Regions from separate parts of the Serratia sp. NA_13 genome, predicted to be linked through region 1. Evidence: predicted binding sites of a transcription regulator. Region 1 holds the regulator's gene; each other region holds the start of a gene.
What was found. The regulator PurR, encoded in region 1, represses purine synthesis genes. The targets are predictions, from matches to a motif close to CANGCAAACGTTTGCNTG.
Positions count from the first base shown of each region.

Region 2: a site for PurR is predicted at 1,565-1,582, ahead of ACUTSU_RS10225 (NCS2 family permease). Genes of this name have one in related genera too.
Region 3: a site for PurR is predicted at 1,408-1,425, ahead of purT (formate-dependent phosphoribosylglycinamide formyltransferase). Genes of this name have one in related genera too.
Region 4: a site for PurR is predicted at 1,773-1,790, ahead of guaB (IMP dehydrogenase). Genes of this name have one in related genera too.

Region 1 covers NZ_JBQZFV010000001.1:225,414-228,549, reverse strand. Annotated here, with positions in the region: gene sodB (superoxide dismutase [Fe]) at 1-558, shown strand, start outside; gene cydH (cytochrome bd-I oxidase subunit CydH) at 612-701, opposite strand; gene purR (HTH-type transcriptional repressor PurR) at 1,025-2,050, shown strand; gene punR (DNA-binding transcriptional activator PunR) at 2,047-2,991, opposite strand; gene punC (purine nucleoside transporter PunC) at 3,115-3,136, shown strand, end outside.
Region 2 covers NZ_JBQZFV010000005.1:90,431-93,566, forward strand. Annotated here, with positions in the region: gene ACUTSU_RS10210 (lipocalin-like domain-containing protein) at 1-250, shown strand, start outside; gene ACUTSU_RS10215 (glutathione S-transferase family protein) at 247-915, shown strand; gene ACUTSU_RS10220 (VOC family protein) at 963-1,370, shown strand; gene ACUTSU_RS10225 (NCS2 family permease) at 1,707-3,068, shown strand.
Region 3 covers NZ_JBQZFV010000001.1:726,734-729,869, forward strand. Annotated here, with positions in the region: gene dbpA (ATP-dependent RNA helicase DbpA) at 1-1,241, opposite strand, end outside; gene purT (formate-dependent phosphoribosylglycinamide formyltransferase) at 1,483-2,661, shown strand; gene ACUTSU_RS03395 (YoaH family protein) at 2,695-2,940, opposite strand; partial or broken gene ACUTSU_RS03400 (glycosyltransferase) at 3,004-3,136, opposite strand, start outside.
Region 4 covers NZ_JBQZFV010000008.1:85,929-89,064, forward strand. Annotated here, with positions in the region: gene ACUTSU_RS13130 (glycoside hydrolase family 31 protein) at 1-298, shown strand, start outside; gene xseA (exodeoxyribonuclease VII large subunit) at 305-1,681, opposite strand; gene guaB (IMP dehydrogenase) at 1,852-3,136, shown strand, end outside.

The DNA.
Region 1 (3,136 bases):
TTACCTTATGAAAAAAACGCCCTCGAACCGCACATTTCCGCAGAAACCCTGGAATACCATTATGGCAAGCATCACAACGCCTACGTGGTGAACCTGAACAATCTGCTGAAAGGCAGTAAGTTTGAAGGGTTGTCCCTGGAAGAAATCGTTAAGGCCTCTGACGGCGGCATCTTCAACAATGCAGCCCAGATATGGAACCACACTTTCTATTGGCACTGTCTGTCGCCACAGGGCGGCGGTGAGCCTGAAGGTAAACTGGCTGAGGCAATAAATCAGGCATTTGGTTCTTTCGCCGCCTTTAAGCAGCAATTCAGCGACGCCGCAGTGAAAAACTTTGGCGCAGGCTGGACCTGGCTGGTGAAAACGCCAGAGAGTTCGCTGGCTATTGTTAACACCTCGAACGCGGCGACACCGCTGACCGGTGATGATAAACCACTGCTGACCGTCGACGTTTGGGAACACGCTTACTACATCGATTACCGCAACGCGCGACCTGCCTACCTGGAAAATTTCTGGTCACTGGTTAACTGGGCATTTGTGGAAAAGAACCTGGCGTAACGCGGGGAAAAACAATCAGGCGCAGCGAGCTGCGCCTGTTTTACTTGAGGGGATCAGTTCAAAGCAGCGGTGAAGCTGAAAGCAATAATCACGGCCAGCGCACAAACGGTGGTGAACAGTGACATTTTCAGATCGGTATCCATTACAACTCCTTTTCAGATTGGGTTGCCCAAGGGTAAAAGGCACACAATTAATGCGTCAAACCATTTTCACACAGTTAAACAATAAAATCTTGTTATCATTTCCCGGTTTATTATACCGATTACCTCTTCCACTTTGGCTCAATATGGGACAAAATTCGCAGTTCACAACTGTGTACCGGCAAAATGCCCCTCCTGACCAAGCGCTGACGACTTCAACACACTAAAAACTCAGTTTTCGCTTCTTTGGAGAAGGATCTACGCAGGCAAACGATTAACATCATACTTACATACTGCAACATGTGAGTTCAGGAGTCATTCTTTACATGGCAACGATTAAAGATGTGGCCAAACGCGCTGGCGTTTCCACCACCACCGTTTCGCACGTCATCAATAAGACTCGTTTCGTCGCCGAAGAGACTAAAGCGGCCGTTGGCGCTGCGATTAAAGAGCTGCATTACTCACCCAGCGCCGTAGCGCGCAGCCTGAAGGTCAATCACACCAAATCGATTGGCCTGCTGGCCACCTCCAGCGAAGCCCCCTACTTTGCCGAAGTAATCGAGGCGGTAGAAAACAGCTGCTACAGCAAAGGCTATACGCTGATTTTGTGCAACTCGCACAACAATCTGGACAAACAGCGGGCCTATCTGGCGATGCTGGCACAAAAACGTGTCGATGGCCTGCTGGTAATGTGTTCGGAATATCCAGACCAACTGCTGGGTATGCTGGAAGACTATCGCAATATTCCAATGGTCGTCATGGACTGGGGCGCAGCCCGCGGTGATTTTACCGATAGCATTATTGATAACGCCTTCGAAGGCGGCTATCTGGCCGGGCGTTATCTGATTGAACGCGGTCACCGCGATATCGGTGCCATTCCAGGCCAACTGTCGCGCAATACCGGTGGCGGCCGCCATCAGGGTTTTTTAAAAGCCATGGAAGAAGCCAATATCGAAGTACGCGACGAGTGGATTGTTCAGGGCGACTTTGAGCCGGAATCCGGTTACAAGGCCATGCACCAGATCTTGTCGCAGAAGCATCGGCCGACCGCGGTATTCTGCGGCGGCGACATCATGGCGATGGGCGCGATCTGCGCCGCCGACGAACTTGGGCTGCGGGTGCCACAAGACATTTCGGTAATTGGCTACGATAACGTGCGTAACGCCCGCTATTTCACCCCGGCGCTGACCACCATTCATCAACCCAAAGAGCGTTTGGGTGAGATGGCGTTCACCATGTTGCTGGACCGTATAATCAGCAAGCGCGAAGAGTCGCAGGTGATTGAAGTGCATCCAAAGCTGATTGAGCGCCGTTCGGTCGCTGACGGCCCATTCATCGATTACCGCCGCTAATTGCTATCGCCGGAAGCCGCTGTGGCTTCCGGCACCACTTCGCTTAGCCATTCCTGATTCAGCGTTTCACTGTCCCCCAGGTAATCCAACAGCCAGGCCATCGCCGGTGATGGCCTATTCTGCTGCCAGGTCAGGCAACAGGGGCTGGCCGGAAACGGCTGCTGCAGCTGCAACGCTACCAGTTCCCCACGCTGCACCAATGGCAAGGCCTGATGCGCCGGCATCATGCCAACGCATAGGCCGGCACACAGACAGTCCAGCGCCGAGGCCCAGTCCGGCACCACCAGCCGCCGTTGGTTATCCAGTGTCCAGGTGACCCGCTTGGGCAGATTACGCGAGGTATCTTCCAGACACAGGGACGGGAAAGGCCGCAGTTGATCATCATTCAACAGGCCGTCCAACGCCGCCAGCGGATGTTGCGGACTGACCACACACAGCCAGCGCATGTCGCCCATATCGCGAAAGGCAAAGCCGCCGCCGACCGGCACCGCACGCGTCGCCCCAATCGCCATATCAGCACGTCCGTCCACCAGCGCATCCCAGACGCCGTTAAACACTTCCAGTTGAACCAAAAGTTCTACGTCGGGAAAATGGCGATAAAAATCCAGCACCAGTTGGCGACAACGCTGGGGTTTAACAATGATGTCTACCGCAATTTTTAGTTGACCACGCCAACCGTTAGCCACCTGCTGGCACTGGCGGCGAGTGTCGAGCATTTTTTTGATGACACTGCGCGCTTCCTGCACAAATACCACGCCGGCCGGGGTCAGTTCCACGTCACGATGCCGCCGTTCAAACAGCGGAACTGCCAGCCATTGTTCCAATTGCCGCACGGTATAACTGACCGCCGAGGGCACTCGGTGCAGTTCCTGCGCCGCTGCGCTGAAACTACCTGTGCGGGCGACCGCATCTACCACATCGAGAGAATATTCAGACCACACAATCTTGCCTTCAATTTTTTTAACAGCACTTCGCAAATATTACCGTTTCACAAGCAGAGATCCAGCCGGATACACTTGCCGGCGCTAAAAACCTGCGACATTAAAATATTAACGAGAAATACCATGAGAAATTCCTTTGGTTTTA
Region 2 (3,136 bases), on a different contig from region 1:
CGACCAGGAAACCCACGCCGCCTTTATCAAGATGATTTGTTATTTTGGGCGCTATCAGGTGGATGAGAGCGACCAGCGGATAGTGCATCAGGTTGAAGGCAGTTCGTTCCCCAATTGGATCGGTAGCCGGCAGGTGCGCTTTTATCATTTTTCCGGCGATCGTCTCCAACTGCGTACGGTACCGCTGCAGCTTGGCAACGGTGTGCAAATCGGCGAATTGGTATGGCAACGGATAGGAGCGCCCTCATGATCATTGTTCACCATCTGAATAACTCGCGTTCGCAGCGCATCCTGTGGTTTTTGGAAGAGTTGACAGTGCCCTACCAGGTGCAGCGCTACCAGCGCGATCCGCAAACTATGCTGGCACCGCCGGAATTAAAGAAAATTCATCCGTTGGGCAAGTCGCCGGTGATTGTCGATGGCGATCTGACGTTGGCGGAGTCCGGTGCCATTATTGAGTACCTGCAGGAAGCGTACGACGCGCAGGGGCAGTTTATTCCCACCGACTACCACGCCCGTCAGCAGTACCGGTATTGGCTGCATTATGCCGAGGGATCACTAATGCCATTACTGGTGATGAAGCTGGTGTTTAGCCGATTGGGCCAACCGCCGATCCCCTGGTTGCTGCGGCCGGTGGCGGGGGCGATTGGCAAAGGCGTGCAGCGTGAATATCTGGACAAACAGATCGCGCCACACTGTGATTATCTGGAACAGCACCTGAGCAAAAGTACCTGGTTTGTCGGCAATGAATTCAGCGCGGCGGATATCCAGATGAGTTTCCCGCTGGAGGCGATGGCGGCACGCGGTGCACTGGACGGTTGCCCCAAGCTGCGCGGTTATCTACAGCGCATTCATACGCGTCCGGCCTACCAGCGGGCGCTGGAGCAGGGTGGGCCTTATGACCTGCTGAACTGAGGCGATGGGCTATACTCGATGAGGTCACTCTTCATCGGAGGTAGCCCATGGCTACGCAAATCTTTGTTAACCTGCCGGTGGGCAATCTGCCCGCATCCATGACATTTTTCACCGAACTGGGTTTCAGCTTTAATCCCCGGTTTACCGACGATACCGCCGCTTGCATGGTGGTTAGCGACAGTATTTATGTGATGTTGCTGACCCACGACAAATTCAAAATGTTCACCCCGAATCCGATTGTAGATGCCAAAAAATCGACCGAGGTTTTGCTGTGTCTGTCGCAGCCCGATCGGGCTGCGGTGGATGCACTGGTGCGCAAGGCGATCGCTGCCGGCGGTAATACCTATAATCAGCCGCAAGATTACGGTTTTATGTACGGTCACGGCTTCCAGGATTTGGACGGTCATATCTGGGAACTGATGTACATGGATGAAAAGGCCGCACAGTCCCAGTGACCCTTTTTTGCCCTCCGATCGGGGGGCTTTCCCATCAGATTTCCCTATGTGACAAATTTCATATTTTCGATAATGATGGGCCCACTACTTTTCTGCATGAATTACCGCGATCTTTGGTTGATCGGAGGGTATGGAAGGCTGGATAATCGTTTGCCTTGAATAAACCACCATAAAGCACCCGCCTCACGCCATGAGAGTTAATCGTTTGCCTTAATAAGCGCCGCCAGTTGGCGACGTGACTGAAAGGCCGAAAAGCAAACGATACCCTACCAAACAGGTGTGGGCGGAATAACAAGCCTTGCAACGGGCTGGCAATGAAACACAGGGGACAGCAACATGTCGAATTCTCAAGCGAACAACGCCGTTAAACCAAAAGGCGGGCTTGATGGTTATTTTAATATTTCTGCGCGTGGCAGCAGCGTGCGGCAGGAAGTGGTGGCAGGGTTAACCACCTTCCTGGCGATGGTTTACTCGGTGATTGTGGTGCCGAGTATGCTGGGCAAGGCGGGTTTCCCGCCAACGGCGGTGTTTGTTGCCACCTGTCTGGTTGCCGGTCTGGGTTCGTTGCTGATGGGGCTGTGGGCTAATTTGCCGATGGCTATCGGCTGCGCGATCTCATTGACCGCCTTTACCGCCTTTAGCCTGGTGCTGGGTCAGCAGATCAGCATTCCGGTGGCGCTGGGGGCGGTATTCCTGATGGGCGTGCTCTTTACCATTATCTCGGTCACAGGTATCCGCGCCTGGATCCTGCGCAATCTGCCGATGGGCGTGGCACACGGCACCGGTATCGGTATTGGTCTGTTCCTGTTGCTGATTGCCGCTAATGGCGTGGGCCTGGTGGTGAAGAACCCGCTGGACGGCCTGCCGGTAGCATTGGGCGCCTTCACCTCATTCCCGGTAGTGATGACACTGCTCGGGCTGGCGGTGATTTTCGGTTTGGAAAAGCTGCGCGTTCCTGGCGGTATCCTGCTGGTGATTATCGCCATTTCGGTGATTGGTCTGGTGTTTGACCCGGCAGTGAAGTATCAGGGACTGTTCGCCATGCCAAGCCTGGCGGACGCTAACGGCAATTCGCTGATTTTCAGTCTGGATATTATGGGGGCCTTGCAGCCGGTAGTCTTGCCGAGCGTCTTGGCGTTGGTGATGACGGCGGTGTTTGACGCTACCGGCACCATTCGCGCGGTGGCCGGCCAGGCCAACCTGCTGGATAAGGACGGGCAGATCATCAACGGCGGCAAGGCGCTGACCTCGGATTCCTTGAGCAGCATTTTCTCCGGCCTGGTGGGCGCGGCCCCGGCGGCGGTCTATATCGAATCCGCAGCGGGCACCGCGGCGGGCGGTAAAACCGGCCTGACCGCAACCGTGGTCGGCCTGCTGTTCCTGCTGATCCTGTTCTTGTCGCCGCTGTCTTATCTGGTGCCGATTTACGCTACTGCACCGGCGCTGATGTACGTCGGCCTGCTGATGTTGAGCAACGTCACCAAGCTGGACTTCAACGACTTTGTCGACGCCATGTCCGGCCTGCTGTGCGCGGTGTTTATCGTGCTGACCTGCAATATCGTCACCGGTATCATGCTGGGCTTCAGCTCGCTGGTGATTGGCCGCATTTGCTCCGGTGAATGGCGCAAACTGAATATCGGCACCGTGCTGATCGCGGTGGCGCTGGTGGCGTTCTATGCCGGCGGTTGGGCGATTTAATCCGCTGTGTTTCCCCCACCCGTTGGGTGGGGGAAAGCCTGACCTTCTTCCCCTTCAGAAAAGTCTTC
Region 3 (3,136 bases), 500 kb from region 1:
GTCAGCCCAGCATCGCCGGTCAATGCGCCAAGAATGTCGCCCGGACGGATTTTGGCCTTGCGACCACCATCGATGCACAGGGTGACCATTTCGGCTTCCAGCGTGGTATTCCCTGCCCCACTCAGCTCAGATACCGGCGCCCACTTAACCTTGGTTTGCAAATAGTCTTCAATGGCGTGTGCGCGCGTCATTTCCTGCGGTGTACACAGACTGATCGCCATGCCGCTCAAACCGGCACGGCCGGTACGACCGATGCGGTGTACGTGCACTTCCGGATCAAATGCCAACTCGTAGTTGACTACCAGCTCCAGCTCTTTGATATCCAGGCCACGCGCGGCGACGTCGGTTGCCACCAATACCCGGCAACTGCGGTTGGCAAAACGCACCAGCACCTGGTCACGATCGCGCTGTTCCAGATCGCCATGCAGCGCCAGCACGTTGATGCCGCGAGCTTCCAGCGCTTCATACACGCTTTGACAATCACGCTTGGTGTTGCAGAACACCACGCAGGAAGAAGGCTGGTAATGGCGGATTGCCGACACCAGCACCGCCGGACGCTGATCGCGGGTAGTTTCATAGAAGCGTTGTTCGATGGTGGTTTGTTCTTCACCGTCGTCCACTTCCACATTTAACGGGCTGCGCTGGACGCGTGCGCTGATACGTTCGATACCGCTCGGATAGGTTGCCGAGAACAACAACGTTTGGCGCTGTGACGGCGTATAGCTGATCACGTCATCGATGTCATCGGCGAACCCCATGTCCAACATGCGGTCAGCTTCGTCCAGCACCAGCACTTTCAGTTCATTCAGTACCAGCGTTTTCTTGCGCAGGTGTTCCTGAATGCGCCCCGGCGTCCCCACCACAATATGCGGGGCATGCACCAGCGAGTCGAGCTGCGGCCCCATCGGCTGGCCGCCGCACAGGGTCAAAATTTTAATGTTCTGGGTGAAGCGCGCCAAACGGCGCAATTCTTTGCTCACCTGGTCAGCCAGCTCACGCGTCGGGCACAGGATCAACGCCTGCGCGGCCACCTGAGCTACGTTAATTTTGTCCAGCAAACCGATGCCGAACGCCGCCGTTTTACCGCTGCCGGTTTTTGCTTTGGCACGTACGTCCTGCCCATTCAGGATGGCGGGCAGTGCGGCGGCCTGCACCGGTGTCATTTCGGCATACCCCAGTTCGTTGAGGTTGGCCAACTGTTCGGCTGGCAGCGGCAGGGAAGAAAAAGATACTGTGCTCACGGCGATAACTCTTTATGGCAAATGGAATGGCGGCGCGCTCAAGGCAGCACCGAATCAGCCGCAGATGATAACAGAGATAGGGTGAATTACGGATTTCAGGCATAAAAAAAGCCGGTAAGGGTGGCTTTTGACCATCATAACGACAGTCCCATAGCCCCCGGCTGCACACGCAAACGTTTTCGTATATACTGCTGGGCCATTATCAGTCCGCATTACACTCCACAGATCCAGGTACGAGACTATGTTAACTATTGGAACCGCCCTGCGCCCATCCGCCACCCGCGTTATGTTGCTCGGCTCCGGCGAGCTGGGTAAAGAAGTGGCTATCGAATGCCAGCGTTTAGGCCTCGAAGTCATCGCCGTTGATCGCTATGCTGACGCCCCTGCCATGCATGTGGCACACCGCAGCCACGTGATTAACATGCTGGACGGCAACGCGCTGAAAGCCGTGATCGAGCAGGAACGTCCTGACTATATCGTGCCGGAGATCGAGGCCATCGCCACCAGCATGCTGGTTGAACTGGAACAGCAAGGACACCGCGTGGTGCCCTGTGCCGAGGCAACGCGCCTGACGATGAACCGCGAAGGCATCCGCCGCCTGGCTGCCGAAACCCTCGGGCTGCCCACCTCCAGCTATCGCTTTGCCGATGGCGAGCAGGCTTTCCGACAAGCGGTCGAGCAAATCGGCTACCCGTGCATCATCAAGCCGGTGATGAGCTCTTCCGGCAAAGGCCAAAGCCTGATCCGCAACCCGGAACAGCTGAAAACCGCCTGGGATTACGCCCAGCAAGGCGGTCGTGCTGGCGGTGGCCGGGTGATTGTTGAAGGGCTGGTGAAATTTGATTTTGAAATAACCCTGCTGACCATCAGCGCAGTCGATGGCGTGCATTTCTGCGCGCCGATCGGCCATCGTCAGGAGGACGGCGATTACCGCGAATCCTGGCAACCTCAGCAGATGAGTGACCTGGCGCTGAGTCGTGCACAGGCGATTGCAGAAAATGTGGTGAAGGCGCTGGGCGGTTTTGGCCTGTTCGGCGTTGAATTATTTGTCTGTGGCGATGAAGTTATCTTCAGTGAGGTATCACCGCGCCCGCACGATACCGGCATGGTGACCCTGATTTCACAAGACCTGTCCGAATTTGCGCTACACGTTCGCGCCTTCCTCGGTCTGCCGATTGGCACCATTCGCCAGTTTGGCCCTTCTGCTTCGGCGGTGATCCTGCCACAGCTAATCAGCAGTGACTTACGTTTTAGCGGTCTGGATCGCGCGCTGGTCGGTCACAATCAACTGCGTTTGTTCGGCAAGCCGGAAATTAACGGTCAACGTCGGATGGGGGTTGCACTGGCAACGGCAGAAAATGTAGAGCTGGCGGTGGAATCGGCCAAACGGGCCGCCGCTGCGGTGGTGATTGAAGGGTAATGCTTTGGGGCCGGTTTGCCGGCCCCGACAACATCAATAGTTTTCGTCTTCTTCCGAGTCATCATCAGCCTGGTCATCCGGCCGTTCCTGATACTCTTCATTGTCGTCTTCGTCATCGAACATGACGCTAACCTGGTCACCCTGATGTTGTTCGCGGATTTCCTGCGCGACGCGCGCGATGGCTTCACCACTGCTCATGCCTTGTTCCATCAACAGATGGATACGATCTGCAGCTTCCTGCTGCTCTAGATGACTCAGTGACGGCATACCTGCAAGCATGTGTTTCTCTCCGGCAAAATGGAGGCTGAGTATACGCCTTAAAGCGGCGGATCCCAACGCCTGTTATTCAGTAGCCTGCAGTGAACAAGGATCGTCATGTCGCCACTGCTTCAGGCGTTGAAGCCAGAGAATAACGTGCCATCCCTGTTTAAGGCCGCGCGCGTTATCAACCATCGCCCGATCGATGCCAAGCTGA
Region 4 (3,136 bases), on a different contig from region 1:
GCATGTTGACGTAACGGCAGACGATCGACGTGAGCTTAAATTGTACCCGCAAAAAGGCTGTGGCAGCGCTTCTGGGTTGTTATTCGAAGATGATGGGGAAAGTTATGGCTGGCAGCAGGGCGATGCGTTGTGGCTGCGCTGGGAGATGCTCAGTGACAATCAGCGCATCATGCTGAACATCACCACCGAGGGCCGCTTTAAACCGGCATGGCGAACCCTGACCTTCAGCTTGCCTGCCGGAGAAACGCGGGAACTGTGGATCAACGGCGCGCCAGGCAACAGTTTTATGCTGGAATAAGCGGAGCTATTCAGTCGCGCGCTTTTTGCGCGGCTTTTTAGTCAGGGTAATGGTTTTTACCTCGCTTTCCACCCAGCCATCCTGCAGACGGGTTTTCAGTAATTCACCTACCTGCGCCTGTTTGGTGGTTTTCAGCAGTTCGCCGCGTGGGGTTTGCGTCACGCTGTAGCCACGCGCCAGCGTCGCCAACGGGCTGACCGCTTCGAGCTGGCTACAGGCCACGCCAAAGCGCTGACGCCAGGCGTTGAGCTGTCGCTCCAGCGCCTGCTGTAGTCGGTATTCCTGCTGCTGCACGCGTTGCTGATAACGGTGAATGCGTGCCTGTGGTTGCATCTGTGCCAAGCGTTGTTGCGCCCGCTCGCTGCGGCGTGAAGACACCCGCAGTTGGTTCTGCATGCCATCTTCCAGCCGGCGCTGCAGTTTGAACAACAGCGTCTGCTGACGCGCCAGGCGCAGGTGTGGATGCTGTTGCTGCAAACGGTGGTTGATGCGGGTGAACTGCTGCTGACGCTGGGCCAGATAGTAATCCATCGCCATTTCCATCCGCTGCTGCTGGGATTGCAACTGACGCAGCAGCTCCTGCTGATTGCGGCTGACCAGTTCGGCGGCGGCTGAAGGGGTTGGCGCACGCAGGTCGGCAACAAAGTCGGCAATGGTGACGTCGGTTTCATGGCCGACGGCGCTGACGATCGGAATGCGGCTGGCGAAAATCGCCCGCGCCACGCGTTCGTCATTAAAACTCCACAGATCTTCCAGTGAACCGCCACCACGGCCGACGATCAGCACGTCACACTCGTCGCGGCGGTTAGCCGTTTCGATGGCACGCACAATTTGCAATGGCGCTTCCGCACCCTGCACCGAGGTCGGGTAGATAACGATAGGCAGCGAAGGATCGCGCCGTTGCAGCACCTGCAGCACATCGTGCAGCGCCGCGCCGCTGGCGGAGGTGATCACCCCGACGCGTTTGGCCGGGTTGGGCAGCGGTTGTTTGAACTGTTGGTCGAACAGGCCTTCGGCGCTCAGGCGCTGTTTCAGTTGATCGAATTGCTGTTGCAACAGGCCGTCACCGGCAGGTTGCATGCTTTCGGCAATCAGCTGATAGTCGCCGCGCGGTTCATACAGCGTGATGCTGGCGCGAACCAACACTTGCTGGCCGTTTTGCGGGCGGAAGGTGGTGCGGCGATTCGTGTTGCGGAACATCGCACAACGGACCTGCGCACGATCGTCTTTCAGCGTGAAATACCAGTGGCCGGAAGAGGGTTGGGAGAAGTTGGAGATCTCGGCAGAGAGCCAGATTTGGCCCATTTCCATTTCCAGCAGCTGTCGAACCGTCTGATTCAGGCGGCTTACGGTAAAAATAGACGGCGAGACAGGTAGCGACATGTGACCCAGATCAAATTCCAAAACAACCACTTAATTGGTCGATACTACAGGGCTGAAAAAGGTAATCAAGAGTTTTTGTGAGAAAGTGCTGGAGGCAACCGATTACGCTCTGTATAATGCCGCGGCAATATTTTATCTTTTTCACAGCCCACTCTGGTGAGATATTGCCCATGCTACGTATCGCGAAAGAAGCACTCACGTTTGACGACGTTCTACTGGTTCCAGCTCACTCCACAGTTCTGCCTAATACCGCAGAGCTTGGCACCCAACTGACCAAAACTATCCGCCTGAATATCCCTATGCTGTCTGCAGCCATGGATACCGTAACCGAAGCTGGCCTGGCCATCGCGCTGGCGCAGGAAGGCGGCCTGGGCTTCATTCACAAAAACATGTCCATCGAGCGTCAGGCTGAAGAAGTCCGCCGCGTGAAAAAACATGAAAGCGGCGTAGTTACCGACCCGCAAGCCGTAACCCCCTCCACCACGCTGAAAGAAGTGAAAGAACTGACCGCGCGTAACGGCTTTGCCGGCTACCCGGTAGTGACCGAAGAGAACGAACTGGTTGGTATTATCACCGGCCGTGACGTGCGCTTCGTGACCGATCTGAACCAGCCTGTTACCGCCGTGATGACGCCGAAAGAGCGCCTGGTCACGGTGAAAGAGGGTGAAGCACGTGAAGTCGTGCTGCAAAGAATGCACGAAAAACGCGTTGAGAAAGCGCTGGTGGTGGACGACAACTTCCATCTGCTGGGCATGATCACCGTAAAAGACTTCCAGAAGGCGGAGCGCAAGCCAAACGCCTGTAAGGACGAGCATGGCCGCCTGCGTGTTGGCGCGGCGGTTGGTGCCGGTGCAGGTAACGAAGAGCGCGTTGATGCGCTGGTCGCTGCCGGCGTTGACGTCCTGCTGATTGACTCCTCCCACGGCCATTCCGAAGGCGTATTGCAGCGCATTCGCGAAACCCGCGCCAAATACCCGGATCTGCAGATCGTTGGCGGCAACGTCGCTACGGCCTCTGGTGCCAAAGCGCTGGCCGACGCCGGCGTGAGTGCGGTGAAAGTGGGGATCGGCCCTGGCTCCATCTGTACCACTCGTATCGTTACCGGCGTGGGCGTACCGCAGATCACCGCTATCGCCGACGCGGTTGAAGCGCTGGAAGGCACCGGCATCCCGGTTATCGCCGACGGCGGCATCCGTTTCTCCGGTGACATCGCCAAAGCTATCGCGGCGGGTGCATCCTGTGTGATGGTCGGCTCCATGCTGGCGGGTACCGAAGAATCTCCGGGCGAAATCGAGCTGTATCAGGGCCGTTCGTTCAAATCCTATCGCGGTATGGGTTCACTGGGCGCGATGTCCAAAGGCTCTTCCGACCGTTACTTCCAGACCGATAACGCCGCCGACAAACTGGTGCCGGAAGGTATCGAAGGCCGCGTGGCTTACAAAGGCATGCTGAAAG